2 regions of the Thalassolituus sp. UBA675 genome follow, and region 2 is predicted to be linked to the other one. Evidence: predicted binding sites of a transcription regulator. Region 2 holds the regulator's gene; the other holds the start of a gene.
What was found. Region 2 encodes LexA, which represses DNA repair genes until DNA is damaged. Its sites were predicted from a motif close to TACTGTNTANNTANACAGTA; they were not measured.
Positions count from the first base shown of each region.

Region 1: dinB (DNA polymerase IV) is a predicted target of LexA. The motif match lies at 5,418-5,437, and genes of this name have one in related genera.

Region 1 covers NZ_DBNJ01000013.1:48,694-55,625, forward strand. The annotation lists gene B3007_RS06790 (glycosyltransferase family 4 protein) at 1-131, shown strand, start outside; gene B3007_RS06795 (phosphatase PAP2 family protein) at 67-651, shown strand; gene B3007_RS06800 (hypothetical protein) at 672-1,937, opposite strand; gene B3007_RS06805 (methanobactin export MATE transporter MbnM) at 1,977-3,131, opposite strand; gene B3007_RS06810 (MbnP family copper-binding protein) at 3,164-4,207, opposite strand; gene dinB (DNA polymerase IV) at 4,326-5,369, opposite strand; gene B3007_RS06820 (IS110 family transposase) at 5,790-6,821, shown strand.
Region 2 covers NZ_DBNJ01000026.1:236,677-243,608, reverse strand. The annotation lists gene nagZ (beta-N-acetylhexosaminidase) at 1-790, opposite strand, end outside; gene B3007_RS11830 (L,D-transpeptidase) at 798-1,316, opposite strand; gene B3007_RS11825 (TetR/AcrR family transcriptional regulator) at 1,332-1,973, opposite strand; gene lexA (transcriptional repressor LexA) at 2,156-2,755, shown strand; gene B3007_RS11815 (cell division inhibitor SulA) at 2,806-3,231, shown strand; gene B3007_RS11810 (hypothetical protein) at 3,270-3,542, opposite strand; gene B3007_RS11805 (hypothetical protein) at 3,678-3,929, opposite strand; gene B3007_RS11800 (DUF6586 family protein) at 4,003-4,467, opposite strand; gene B3007_RS11795 (YfaZ family outer membrane protein) at 4,467-5,045, opposite strand; gene htpG (molecular chaperone HtpG) at 5,241-6,932, opposite strand, start outside.

The DNA of each region.
Region 1 (6,932 bases), on a different contig from region 2:
CATGGGACAGCATTATCAATGAGTTTCTGCAGCAACTGGCTGCAGCTCAGACAGAGGTAACATCGAATGGACATTCTCAAGCAACGCGAAGCAAGAGCCGAGTTTCTGTTCCGCAGAGCGGATCACTTTGAACTGAGTCTCTGCCAGCGCCTCAATCGAATGGGGCACATGCGCGCAATCCGCCTGTTTTTTAAAGGCGTCAGCCGCCTTGGCGATGGTGTGTTCTGGTATTCACTGGCGTTAGCGCTGCCACTACTTGCGGGCATGGAAGGTCTGGCGAAACTAGGCCATATCACAGTCGCTGGGCTGGTGTGCATTCTGGTCTACAGTCAGCTCAAAAATCGCCTGGTTCGTAAGCGCCCGTTTATTTCATTTCCGGACATTCACGCACACACAGCGCCGCTGGATAAATACAGCTTTCCATCTGGCCATACCATGAATGCTGTGAATTTTGCGGTACTGTTTACCTGGGCGTATCCGCCGCTGGCTTATATCGTTGTGCCTTTCGCGTTTCTAGTGGCTCTGTCACGCGTCATCCTTGGCATGCACTACCCAACCGACGTTGCCGTCGGAGCTGCGTTAGGGATTATCCTCAGCTGGACATCACTGCTGCTGTTTCCGCTGGGAATGTTTGCAGACCTGATGGGTTAAGCTGCTTTAAGGCATGCCGCTTAATGACCGGCATGCCCTGACAATAAACTCCCCTGCCACACCACCCCCACCGCAAAGCGGTCCTGCTCTTCAGGCAACGTCTGATCTGAAGTGTATTCAGCCCTGAACTCGATCTGAGGGCGCCACTGATACAGCCACGACAGTGAAAAACGTTCAGGGGTGTGGCCATCTTCACTGAGCAGGCCAGCGCCTTCGCCTAAGGTGGCAGCGGCGGCACCCGTCAGGGTGTTATCCGCGACCAGTCGCTCCGCACGCAACGACACCGTATGGTTGTGCAAAGTAAGATAGGGCTGCAACCAAACCGCATACTGGTCTGCGACAATATCGGCTTCGCGACTTCCTGAATCGTGCAGCATACCCTCCATGTTCAACTGCGCCCAGGCGCCTTTTATGCCAACACGAGCAGATTCTCCAACGCCGACACTGGCCCCTGCATGAACGCCCGTCAGATCGAGATCACCGGTATAACGAACATCCGGAAATTGCACCGCCTGCTCACCCGGCGCCGCCACCGGTGTATGTTGATGCCCACCACCGTAACGGTGGTCTGCCCGCGAATTGGCCTGCGCCCGGTAATGCCAGGCGCCGATATTGGCATAGACAGAACCAACAGAAAACGAGTAGCGCGCAAAGGCATCCCACGCGCCGCCATCAGTACCATCAGTTGCAGGGAAGGCTTTTCCCTGCCAGATCTCTGCTCCAGCAGACCAGCCAGCCGTTTCGTGCAGCCAGATACGTATTCCCTGATCGTGAAAATGACGGCCAAAAAATACATCGGCAATTAACGAAGGTTCAGTAAATTTCGACGTCGACCTGTGCGCCAGCAGTTCTGGCGAAAATGCTGCCGACATCCGCCCAACTTCAACAACCCAGGGCCCTTTCACATCGCAGCAGACGAATCCAATACTTGCGTGTTCGATACCCACACTCTGATGGCCATCGCTGCCGTCGTGTGTACTGACACCCAGCTTAACGAAGGTATTCTCGTCGAGGCGTTTCGCTGTCATCACAGATACTTCATCCAGACTGACACCCTGTGATACTGGCCATGCATCGCCGCCCATAAAGGCGCCCGGAATTTGCCAGAACTCATACTGATCGACCGGTGACGCAGAACGCCATGTCGTCATCACCGTGCCATGCACCTGCGTGGGCTCGCCCTCCGCTGGAATGTAATGGGCATATACCTGAGACGGTAAAGCCAACACGAGAGACATCCCCGCCGCACTGGCCAGACGCTTAGCAGGAGTCTTGGTTATTTTCATACAATAAATTTCCAGCGAATCATTAAAATTATCTGGCGCTTAATCAGCACGCCACGGATTGGAAAATCGAGGATCTGTGAGAAAGGCGTCGTCGGTCAGAGATTCAAGAAATGCCACCAGATCGCTGACCTCTGCATCAGTAATCTGGAACGATACCAACACACCATCTTTGTACGGGCTGATACGTCCATCACCCGCATTCTCACCTGAGGCAATCACCCGGCCGCCTGCGGCATAATTGCGGATAACGTCTTCCAGCGTCGCCACTGACCCATCGTGATTATAAGGTGCAGTGACGGCGACATTTCGCAAGGATGGCGTACGGAACTGCCCCATATGATCCGGATTACCTGTGACTTCGTGGCGCCCGGTATTCGGGTCTGGGTAAGCGCCCATACCATCAATGTTATAGAGGCCGGTGTTATGAAAAAGCGGTTCGAGGAAAGTGACACCACGGTCTATGGTGGCATCACTGAAGTTATAGCCATCGTGGCAATGAAAACACTCAAGACGCTCGCTATTAAACAGGGCTTCGCCGCGCTTCGCAGATTCGCTCATTTCGCCGCGATCAAATGCGCTGTCGAACGACGTCATCCCGCGTACAAATGACGCAATGGCTTTGACAGAATTATCCCAGGCCAGCTCACCCAGTAACGGCTCCTCCTGCTCAGGAAAGGCTGCGGCATACAAACGCAGGTAGGTTTCGTCTGCCTGAATCGACATCAGAATCTGTTCGAAATTACTCTCGTTAATGCCATGCTCAATGGGCGATTCGCCAAACAACGGCAGCATGACCTGCTGCTCGATTGTGGCCAGAGCTGGGTTGCCCCACGTCAGATTATTAAAGTACGCCGCGTTGGTCAGCGACTGGCTGTTGCGCGGATGCACCTCGCCAGTCGCACCCAGCGGGTGCTGTACACCATCGCTGAACGCACGCGCTTGCTCGTGACAACTGGAGCAACTGATTTCACCATTAACCGATAAACGCGCATCGTAAAAAAGATGACGCCCGAGCTGGAATTTTTCTTCCGTCATCGGGTTATCGTCGGGCTCGTAAGGGAGCGGAACAGACGCTGGTACGCGCCAGTCAAACGCCGATTCACGCGCACCGGCATCATCGACGAATGTCTGGCTCTCTGTCTGGCAACCACTCAGAAACAGAGCGGCTGAAACAAGAGCGAATAACCTGGTCACGTTAATTCTGAACACAGCAAACACAGATCTGATCACTCAGCGGATTCTTTCTCACGTACGGAAAATACCGATTGTTCAGACTCTGCATTTTCACCCGTTCCCAAATCCAGGCCCAAGCCCAGATTAGCGAATACAGCCTCACACTCAGGGTCGGTCGTGCCCGACATACACCCCGGTGCACCACCCTCGTCCTGTGCCACACTGACGCCACTCACCAGCGCCGCGTAATCGATCACGATCTCAGCCTGCTCGACATCAATAGCACCAAGCTCAATCGTGATTTCAGGGCGGTTAGGATTTTCACAGGTTTCTGGCTCGGTGCCCGACTCCAGATCGGATACCGACACTGGGCAACCCGTGCTACCCAGGTGCATATTCCAACGATTGCCTGTGCGTTCGCCGTCTTGCGGGTCAGTCCAACCACCGACTGGAGCCACATCAATGCCCGTGAACTTATATCCGCCCTGCCAGTTCCAGCCCGCGCCAGATGCCCGCCCAGGATTACGCAAAGGCTCATCGGCCGCTGCCTGATCCTTGTGGTTCAGATCAAAGGGTACCCCCAAGGTGAAACGAATGGCCGCGACCGTTACGCCCTCTTCGACTGTTGCGGTGACTTGCACACCATCATTAAAGTTCGGGTTAACATCGGCCTCTGCTTCGCACCCGAGAGTGTCACGAAAATCGAGTTGAGCTACCCGGCTGTTCTGTGACGGACTGGTTTCAGAAGCATCACTCTCACCTGAAGCGGTTGTCGATACATCATCAAGGCTCAGTTCAATCTCAGCGCCTGTGTCTGTCACCAACTTAAAATCGTGAACATAAAAACGGAAATCAACAAAACTGACGGTCGACGCATCGCTACCCACATTCAGATAATCTTCACCGCAAACAACATCAGCATCGCCCACCACGGCCGCAAACGGGATAGTCGCGGCAATCTCACGAGGGCCTACAATTTCAGTCGACGAGCTGCTGTCACCACCACATGCGGTCAAAAGCGCGGAAGAAGAGAGCACGGCTGAAGCAATCAGCGCAGTCGAAAAAAAAGACGTCGGAGCAGTAAATAAGGGGCGCACAGTGTCATCCTGTCGGTAGGTTGCAAGTGCGACGAATTATAGAGATGGTGCCGGGATTGAGAATGCGACAGGTTGTCGCAGTTGGGCAGAGCCAGCTCTCAGGGGGGGTTATAAGAGCTCAGAACAGATTCAGCTGCTTTTCACTGATCTGAGGAAAGCGCCCACCAATACCTAACAGGCGTACAGGCTTGTCTTCCCGTTTCAGAGCCTGAAGCAATAACCGCTGAAAACCCTCGGGCGTCGCCGATTCCTGAATATCGGCCATGGTGGTCTGAGTGAAATCAGCGAACTTCACTTTTACGAAAGGCGCCAGCGCTTCTGGCTTCCAGGGGGTTCGGCTTACCCTCTCCTGCCACTTCTCGTATAGAGCCGAGACCTCAGCCACGCACTCTTCATGGCGGGTCTTATCCTGAGCATAGGTACGCTCGACACTGACGGACTTGCGCTCACGATCCATACTCAACGGTCGGTTATCCTGTCCCCGACAACGCTGATATAAATGGACACCTGAGCGGCCAAAACGACGTACCAGTTCATTGAGATCCCAGCTTCGGGCGTCGTCGCAGGTTTCGATACCCAATACCTTTAAGCGCGCCTGAAACGCCGGGCCAATACCGGGAATACGGCCAACAGGTAACGCCTTCACGAATTCATCCACTTCTTGAGGCGGAATCATCTTCTGGCCATCGGGCTTATTCCAGTCACTCGCGACCTTCGCCAGAAACTTATTCGGTGCACCGCCCACCGACACACTGATACCTAACTCGTGCCTGACGCGCTCACGAATCTCAGCCGCTACCTGACTCGCCTGCTGATCCGGGTCTAACTCAAGATACGCCTCATCAACCGATACCTGCTCAAGCAAGGGTGAATAATCACGCAGGATATTCATCACCTGAGCAGAGACCTCACGGTACAGCTCCATACGACCACGCAACAACACCAGATCAGGGCAAAGACGACGCGCCGTCGCCGTCGCCATCGCCGAGCGAACCCCAAATACCCGAGCCGGATAATTACAGGTCGCGATAACACCGCGCCGGTCAGATTCACCACCAATCGCAATCGGCACATCACGCAGATGCGGCTGCTCACGCATCTCAACCGCCGCGAAAAAGCAGTCACAGTCGATATGCAATACCTTACGGCCAGGCTCACTCATGGGTACGTCACTCCTGCCCCAAACGACGGGCAAATGCTCATGACGAAATACTGTATACATAAACAGTATTCTTGGCAACACCGGTAAATTCAGTGCTCATTTGCAAGATCAGAACAAAACGAGCATACACACTATGAAACCTATCAATAAGAAACACCCCATTGAAATCAGTTAGTTGCAAATTCTGTAGGGGTGATAGTGTGCGGAATGTAAAGCCTATGAAGGCGTGTAAACGCGCATGCTCACTTTCACACTGGCAAAAGGCGTCGCCTCAGGCACTTTTCATAGTGGTGACAGGGGGTTATGCTCGAAACATCGAAAGGAAGCGGAGCGTCAAAACGCGCACGCTCACAAATAAACTAATGAAATGGACACCCCTCCCTTACACTGAAACTTCAGTTTCTTCGCGGGAGATGGTTTATGGAACGGCTAACAGTGATAGGAATCGACCTGGCAAAATCGGTGATTCAGATCCATGGCAGTGATAGCAGAGGAAAATGCTTAATTCGTAAAAAGCTTCGACGTAATCAGTTGTTACCATTTCTGGGTAAGTTACCTCGTTGCTTAATCGGGATGGAAGCTTGTGGCGGTTCTCATTACTGGGCTAGAGAAATAAAGCAGCTTGGCCATGATGTGAAATTAATACCGCCGCAATTTGTGAAGCCTTACGTAAAAACGAATAAAACTGACGTTGCGGATGCAGAAGCAATCTGTGAGGCGGTTGATCGGCCAACAATGAGGTTTGTGCCAATAAAAGGTCCAGAGCAACAAGCAGTACTGCTTTTGCATCGAGAGCGGGAAGGGTTGATAAAGGAGCGGACGGCAGTAATTAATCGCATACGCTCATCCTTTTCCGAATTTGGAGTGGCGATTCCTGCAGGACCGAAGCGGTTGAGGCAATGGTTGTCAGATTCATATGGAGATGTTGAAAATGACTTGCCATCAACACTTAATCGCCTGATGCTTCGGATGATCGATCGGTTAAATTATATTGAATCGGAGATCGGTGATCTTGATAAGGAAATCAATGATCAAAATAAGTCTGATGAACGCTGTAAACGATTAATTGAAGTTCCTGGTGTTGGTCGGTTGGCAGCTTCGGCGATAGTAGCAAGCGTCGGTGATGCGAAAGAATTTCGATCAGGGCGAGAATTCGCAGCTTGGTTGGGGCTGGTCCCCAGACAATATTCAAGTGGCGGGAAGCAAAATTTACAAGGCATCAGCAAGAGAGGTGATGCTTATATTCGTAAGATGCTGATCCATGGTGCCAGAGCCGTAATTCGTCATATGAACAGGAATAATGCTCCGGTAGATTGGCTTGAAGATCTTATGAGGCGTCGTCACCACAATGTAGTCATCGTGGCGTTGGCGAACAAACTAGCAAGAACGATCTGGGCTTTGCTGAGCAAGGAACAGAGTTACAAAAGATATGAAGACACCGTAGTTGCGTAAGTGAAATCAGATGTCTAACAGGTAGGACCGCAATCCGGAAACTCTGTTCCTAACTACGTTCTTCGGGAACGATAAACTGATAAGAACCGGGTTGGCGAAGTTCATCAAGGA
Region 2 (6,932 bases):
TGAAGCCGAGCTGCTTACGCAGAATATCCTGCAACCAGACAGAAGAAAAACCGGCGGTATGGTTTGCATCAATGGCAGGATAGACGACGTGAGCAGGCATAATGCCCTGTATCACGCCTTCGCTGATCAGCGTTTTAAAAGGTACCGACTCGGCTTCTAAGGCTTCGGCATCGCGCGGGTCGACCGGTAACTCCAGATGTGAGTCCGCTTCAACGGCACCATGCCCCGGAAAGTGTTTACCAACGGACATCATGCCCGCAGAAGAAAGTCCTTCGCACCAGGCTCTGGCCAATGACGTCACCGTGTCTGCGCTGTGACCAAAGGCACGATCACCAATCACCCGAGAAAGATCTCGCTCAATATCCAGAACCGGGGCAAACGTCAGATCAACACCATGCGCGATTAACTCAGTAGCCAGAAGTTGGCCACCCAAACGGGCGAGCTCAAGCGCTTTTTCAGGTGATTCCACAAAAATGGCTTCATAGCGCATCATCGGCTCAAACAGCGTAAAGCCGGAGCGAAAGCGCTGCACACGACCACCTTCCTGATCTACGGTGAGCAGGAGGTCGGGTCTCAACGCGTTTAATTCTCCCGTCAGAGCTTTCAGCTGCTGAGGAGATTCGTAATTGCGCGCGAAAAAAATAAGCCCGGCGATTTCAGGCTGAGTTAAGAAATCACGATCCTCATCCGTCAACGCCGTTCCTTCAATATCGGTAATCACGCCGACGGCCTGTGCTAACGCATCCGACACAGCGTATGAATCAGTGGAAGAAACTGAAGACTCGGTCATCGTCATCTCACAAATTGATGCAGGAAATTCGCTGAAAACTTGCCGCCTGAATCCACACCCGGGTACCGGCCTGAATCCGTTCAGCAAGGTCAATCACATCGCTGTTACGCATGCGAATACAACCATGAGACAAGGGTTTCCCCATAGGTTCAGTATCCGGTGTGCCGTGGATATAGATAAAACGACGCTGGGAGTCGACGTTGCCAAAGCGGTTGAGCCCACTCTCCAGGCCCTGTAACCAGAGGATGCGGGAAAGTATCCAGTCCCGGTCCGGATGCTCTTCGGAAAGCTCTGAAGAATAGATTTCACCCGTTGGACGACGCCCACGGAATACGGCGTTTTCCGGCTGATCACGGCCAATAACAGCACAGATACGATGCCAGCCTCTCGGCGTGCAGCCGCTGCCTTCTTCTTCACCTATGCCATTCAATGCCGTTGACACTGAATATTCAGTAATGCCATCGCGCTCAGTCAGCCGCAAGAGTTGATCCTCGACTGAGATCTCAATAAACGGAAGATCTGACATCTACTGACGCGTTCCTTAGTTACCCGCAGGTGACTTCAGCCCGCTGGCGAGGAACGGCAGCAACTGATCGATAACATCCGGCGTGGCGGTGGGTTTACCGAAATCATGCTCCGCCATCGCGGTCAGAGAATCAACCCCGTTCAGTGTGAACATAGTCGCACCCAGCATGAAATGAACCCGCCAGAAGCGGTCTTCGTCGGAGAGCTCCGGCGTCGCCCGGGTAAGAAGATCCGAATAGCGGCGAAATACATGACCATACTCCACGCGCAGAAAACGACGTACATGGCCCTGACCCTGACTGTAGGCAAGCCCCAATAAACGCATAAAGATACGCAGACGTTCAGGCCGGTCTGCCCCCGAACGTAATGCGGTGTCAGATAAGAGCCGCAATAAAGACATCAGGTCAGCAGGTTGTTCGCCCTGCTCTGCATCGCAGGTATTGAGCGCCTTATCGAGTTCAGCGACAAAGGGCGTCAGAAAGCGGGCAAATACAGCCTGTATCAGAGACTTTTTAGAGCCAAAGTGATAATTCACGGCAGCCAGATTCACATCAGCCTTAGTCGTAATATTACGCAACGAAGTCTCCGCGAAACCCCGTTCTGAAAACAACTCTTCTGCAGCATCGAGAATGCTGCGCGCGGTATCTTTCTGCGCCATAGTGCCTTATCCAACTAACAAGTGTTTCAAACATACGTTTAAAACACTTAACACGCAACAATTGCAGCAATTCGGGGAAAATTCCGTCAGATCTAAAATTAGACGGCACTGGGTATTTACACAGTAAAAGGTACTGTATATATTTACACACACTGTATAAATCAACAGACTGGATAAATGTCATGGAAAAGCTCACGGCTCGCCAGCAGGAAGTTCTTGACCTGATTCGCTCAGCCATTGACGAAACAGGCTACCCGCCGACGAGAGCAGAAATTGCCGCAGAACTTGGCTTCCGCTCACCGAATGCAGCAGAAGAACACCTGAAAGCACTGGCACGAAAAGGTGCCATTGAGATGATGCCAGGTGCCAGCCGTGGCATTCGCATCGTAGGTGAAGACTCTCCGGGGCTGCCGGTAATCGGTCGCGTTGCAGCCGGTGAACCTATCCTGGCTCAGGAGCATATTGAAGATTACTGCGAAATTCCGCCGTCGTTCTTTAAGCCGGAAGCGAACTTCCTGCTCGAGGTGCATGGCGACAGCATGATCGACATCGGCATCATGGATGGCGATTACATCGCAGTGCATAAAGCAGAGACCGCACGCAATGGTGACATCGTGGTTGCCCGCGTCGGTGAAGAAGTAACCGTTAAGCGATACCACAAGAGCCGCAATCAGGTAACTCTGTTTGCTGAGAACGAAAATTACGCCCCGATTGAGGTCAACCTGAAAGAGCAGGAATTTGCGATTGAAGGTAAATACGTAGGTGTTATTCGTCGCCAGTAACGCGACCGACCAGAGTAACAGGTAAACGGTACACGACAGGAGAGATTGTTATGCGTCAGTTATCTTTCGAAGTATGTCCAGAAGCAGCACCACTCAGCTCTGCGGCACCCGTCAGAAGCGTGCCTAAAGGCAGTATGACGGAAGTCATTGTGTCTGAAGGCAGTGCATTACAACCCTTCCAGCTGTTGCCTGTGCTGGCTCTGTGCAGCGACCAGAAACGTTGGTTGATGTGGCTGAGCCCAAGCCAGAATCTGAACAAACAATGGCTGGCAAAAGCGGGCATCAGCGACTCTCCGGTACTTCACCTGAATACTCAAGTCGCTACTCAGTTTGACTTGTGTATCAAGGCGCTGAGATCAGGTAAAAGCCATTTGATTGTTGAGTGGTCAGGCGAACTCGCGGCAGATACCCGTCAACTGCTACGCCGTGTCGCAGAAGAAAACGGATCACACCTGTTCATTGTGCGTGGAGAATAAGACACTACCAGCCGGAGCTGGTAGTTGATCCGCCCGAATTACTGAGCAGTAGTAGCGGCAGGAACGTGCACAACGGCACCTTTTTCGTGCAACTCAACAACACGATCCAGTCGCTCAAGGGCTTTTTCCAGCGCGTCCTGGTTGTTCTCCATCGCTTTAATGGCATCTTTTGTTTCTTCGAGCGCGGTGCGCGTCTGCTCACGGGCTTCAGTGTATGCCTGAACGAGTTCAGAACTTTCTGGCTCATCGCTGCACGCGGTGATCAGTGAAGCGGAAAGTACTACAGTCGAGAGTGCTACTAGCTTTTTCATTCTCATCCTCAGAAGTCAATTTTCACAAGTACACCCGTTAACAGGGCTTTAGTTAGGATACTGAAATTCAAAAAAAAATCCGGTATCAGTTGCCCGATACCGGATTTTTTTATGAATTTGTCTGCCAGGGACAAATCAATGCAGGTGCTGACTGCTCTGCGGCACCTCAAAGTCGTCACTCTCGACTTCCATCCCAGACAGATCGCCCACGAGGCGCACGCCAGCCTCGAGCATTACTCTGGCCACATCCATATGGTGCTCCTGGAGACTTGCTTTCGCATCTTCAGAGAAACAGATACGAACCAGCGCATCGCTGTCCTGTTCGTCGGCACGACGCAGGGCAATGTCACCATTGGATAACTCTACAATTTCGAAAAAACCAGCCATAAGTGCCTCTTCGTTTCTGAGCGCGGATGATAACACAGGGGGGTGACGCTTTATACGAGAGTCACTGGGAGAATCAGCTTTCCTGCCGATTCTCACGCTGACTATCGATCAGGTCAGACAGATGCTGCCACCAGGACTGTGGCTGTATGTCATCGCTCTGTGCAACGGCAATGACGTTGACCGCACCCGCTGCCTGCGGGTTTCCAGCCGGGCCCGGACGCCAACGCGTTTCTGCCTCACGCAGAAATGCACTCAACCATGAGTAAGGGTCCTCGGCCAGAATCCGAATCTCGGTCATTTCACCGGTCACCAGAGGTGTCTTGTTCAGAAGATCTGAAAATGAACTGACTTCGCCGCGGTAAGTAGCAAGCGTCGCCAGCTCATTCAGATACGAAATAAAGGCATCCTGCATAAGGTACAGGCCTGAGGTCTCAAGCCCTTCAGCAAGTGCCGGGTTACCGGTTTCGCGACGCGCCTGCTCCAACAGCAATCGTGCCTGATAGAGTTTCTGGTTGGTGAAGCTCAGCCACTGACTCATCAGAAGTTCAGCTTCAGGCCGAGGTGCAGACCATCGCCGATCTTATGACGACCGCTCTGATCATCAAAAGAAACCGAGGTCATGCGGAAGCCTGTGTAAAGGTGGGCCGTCGGCAGAATATTAAAGTGCAGACGCAGATCTGCATCGACAAAGTTATTCACGTCACTGAATGACACAACCGGCGGCGCGTAGTACACATGACCACTCACACCAAAGTTACGGTTGAACGGGAAGTTGTAACGGGCAAAGCCGCCTACACCAATGGCGGCTCCGTCATTGTCATCAGTGAATATGCCGTAAGCATTGGCGCCAACACCGATATACAGGTCTGAATTCGGATTACGGACATCCACCACATGAACGCCCCCCGAGATGATGTCGCCCTGGTCACTCTCGTGCAGAGCCGCCAGGTTCAGGTGCATACCGGTATCCATGCGGGTGGCATCCCAGCCAACGCGAGCAGTAGTGTCCGCCAGGCTGATATCTAAAGATCCCCCAGCCATCGCAGAAGTAGAAATTGCAGCGACTGACGCTATAGCAGCCAGAGAAATGCGACGGGCCAACGTAAGTGTGTTCATCGTGGTACGGCGTCCTGTTTTTAGTAATAGATGTTCAGTAATAGAATTCTTATCGGTCTATGATACCAGCGTGTCTGTCGTTGGGAAAAGTACGCCAGAGACAGGCATGGTGACCTAGGTGTTGAGGAGTGTACGGGAGTGTCAGGAAAAATGCTCACACACCAGAAGCGCATGAGCATTTTGTTAAGGCAAGGCTTACTTCATCAGATCAAGCAGCAGCTTGTTCAGGCGGGTAACGTACTGAGCGGGTTGCTTCAGTTGACTGCCCTCTGCAAGCTGGGCCTGCGCGTGAATGACCTGTGCCAGTTCGGCGAAGCGATCTTCGTCCGCTTCCTGATCAAGGCGCTCAATCAATGGATGTGACGGGTTCACTTCGAGTGCAACTTCAGGCTCTGGCACCTTCTGACCAGCAGCTTCCATCAGGCGACGCATATGACCACCCATGTCGTACTGGCCAACCACGAGGCATGCGGGAGAATCTGACAAGCGCGAGCTGACACGGACTTCTTTAACGTCGTCTTTCAGCGCTGCTTCCAGACGCTCAATGAGTGCTTTGTGCGACTCTTCGAGTTGCTTCTGCTCTTCCTTTTCGGACTCGTCAGCCAGCTCATCAAGATCCAGCTCGCCCTTGGTAACATCCTGGAATGCTTTGCCATCAAAGTCACTCAGGTGGCCGACCATCCACTCATCAACGCGATCTGTCAGCAGCAGTACCTCAATACCTTTTTTACGGAAGTATTCGAGGTGCGGGCTGGCTGCAACAGCGTCGTGATTTTCGCCAGTGATGTAGTAAATTTTCTTCTGACCTTCGCGCATGCGAGCAATGTAGTCAGCAAGAGAAACGGTCTGCTCCGTGCCTTCGCTCTGAGTAGTCGCGAAGCGGAAAAGACCTGCCACTTTTTCACGGTTGGCGAAATCTTCAGCTGGGCCTTCTTTCAGAACTTCACCGAACTGATTCCAGAAGGTCTGGTACTTCTCAGCGTCTTTTTTCGACATTTTTTCGAGTGTATCCAGCACTCGCTTCACCAGTGCTGAACGCAGGCTATCGACTTGCTTATCCTGCTGCAGGATTTCACGAGAGACGTTCAGAGACAGGTCGTTGGAGTCCAGAACACCTTTAACAAAGCGGAGATACGCGGGCAGGAACTGCTCGGCGTCATCCATAATAAAGACGCGCTGAACGTACAGTTTAACGCCACGGCTGGCTTCGCGGTTCCACATATCGAACGGCGCCTGCGCCGGAATATACAGCAGGCTGGTGTAGTTCAGCTTGCCTTCGACCGTGTTATGCATCCATGTCAGTGGTTCGTTCCAGTCGTGGGAAACGTGCTTATAAAACTCTTTATAATCTTCGTCGCTGATGTCGCTCTTAGCGCGGGTCCACATCGCCTGCGCCTGGTTCACAGCTTCTGGAGCGGAGGCATCTTCACCTTCGCCGTCGTCATCATTGCTGTCCTGCTGTACAAATACAGGGATCGCAATGTGATCCGAATATTTCTTGATCAGGTTCTGCAGGCGGAAGCTGTCAGCAAACTCTTCCTCGCCCTCTTTCAGATGCAGGGTGATGCTTGTACCGCGGCCAGCTTTCTCAATTGACTCAAGGCTGAATTCGCCCTCGCCTTCGGATTCCCAACGCGTGCCCTGCTCTGCGCTCTCACCGGCACGACGAGTTTCAACGATCACCTTGTCAGCAACAATAAAGGCCGAGTAGAAACCCACACCGAACTGACCAATTAATTGCGAGTCTTTCTGCTGATCGCCGCTCAGTTGGCTCAGAAATTCAGCAGTCCCTGATTTGGCGATGGTCCCCAGATGATTCACAACATCATCACGGGTCATACCGATACCATTATCGGCAATGGTCAGGGTTTTCGCCTCTTTATCAAA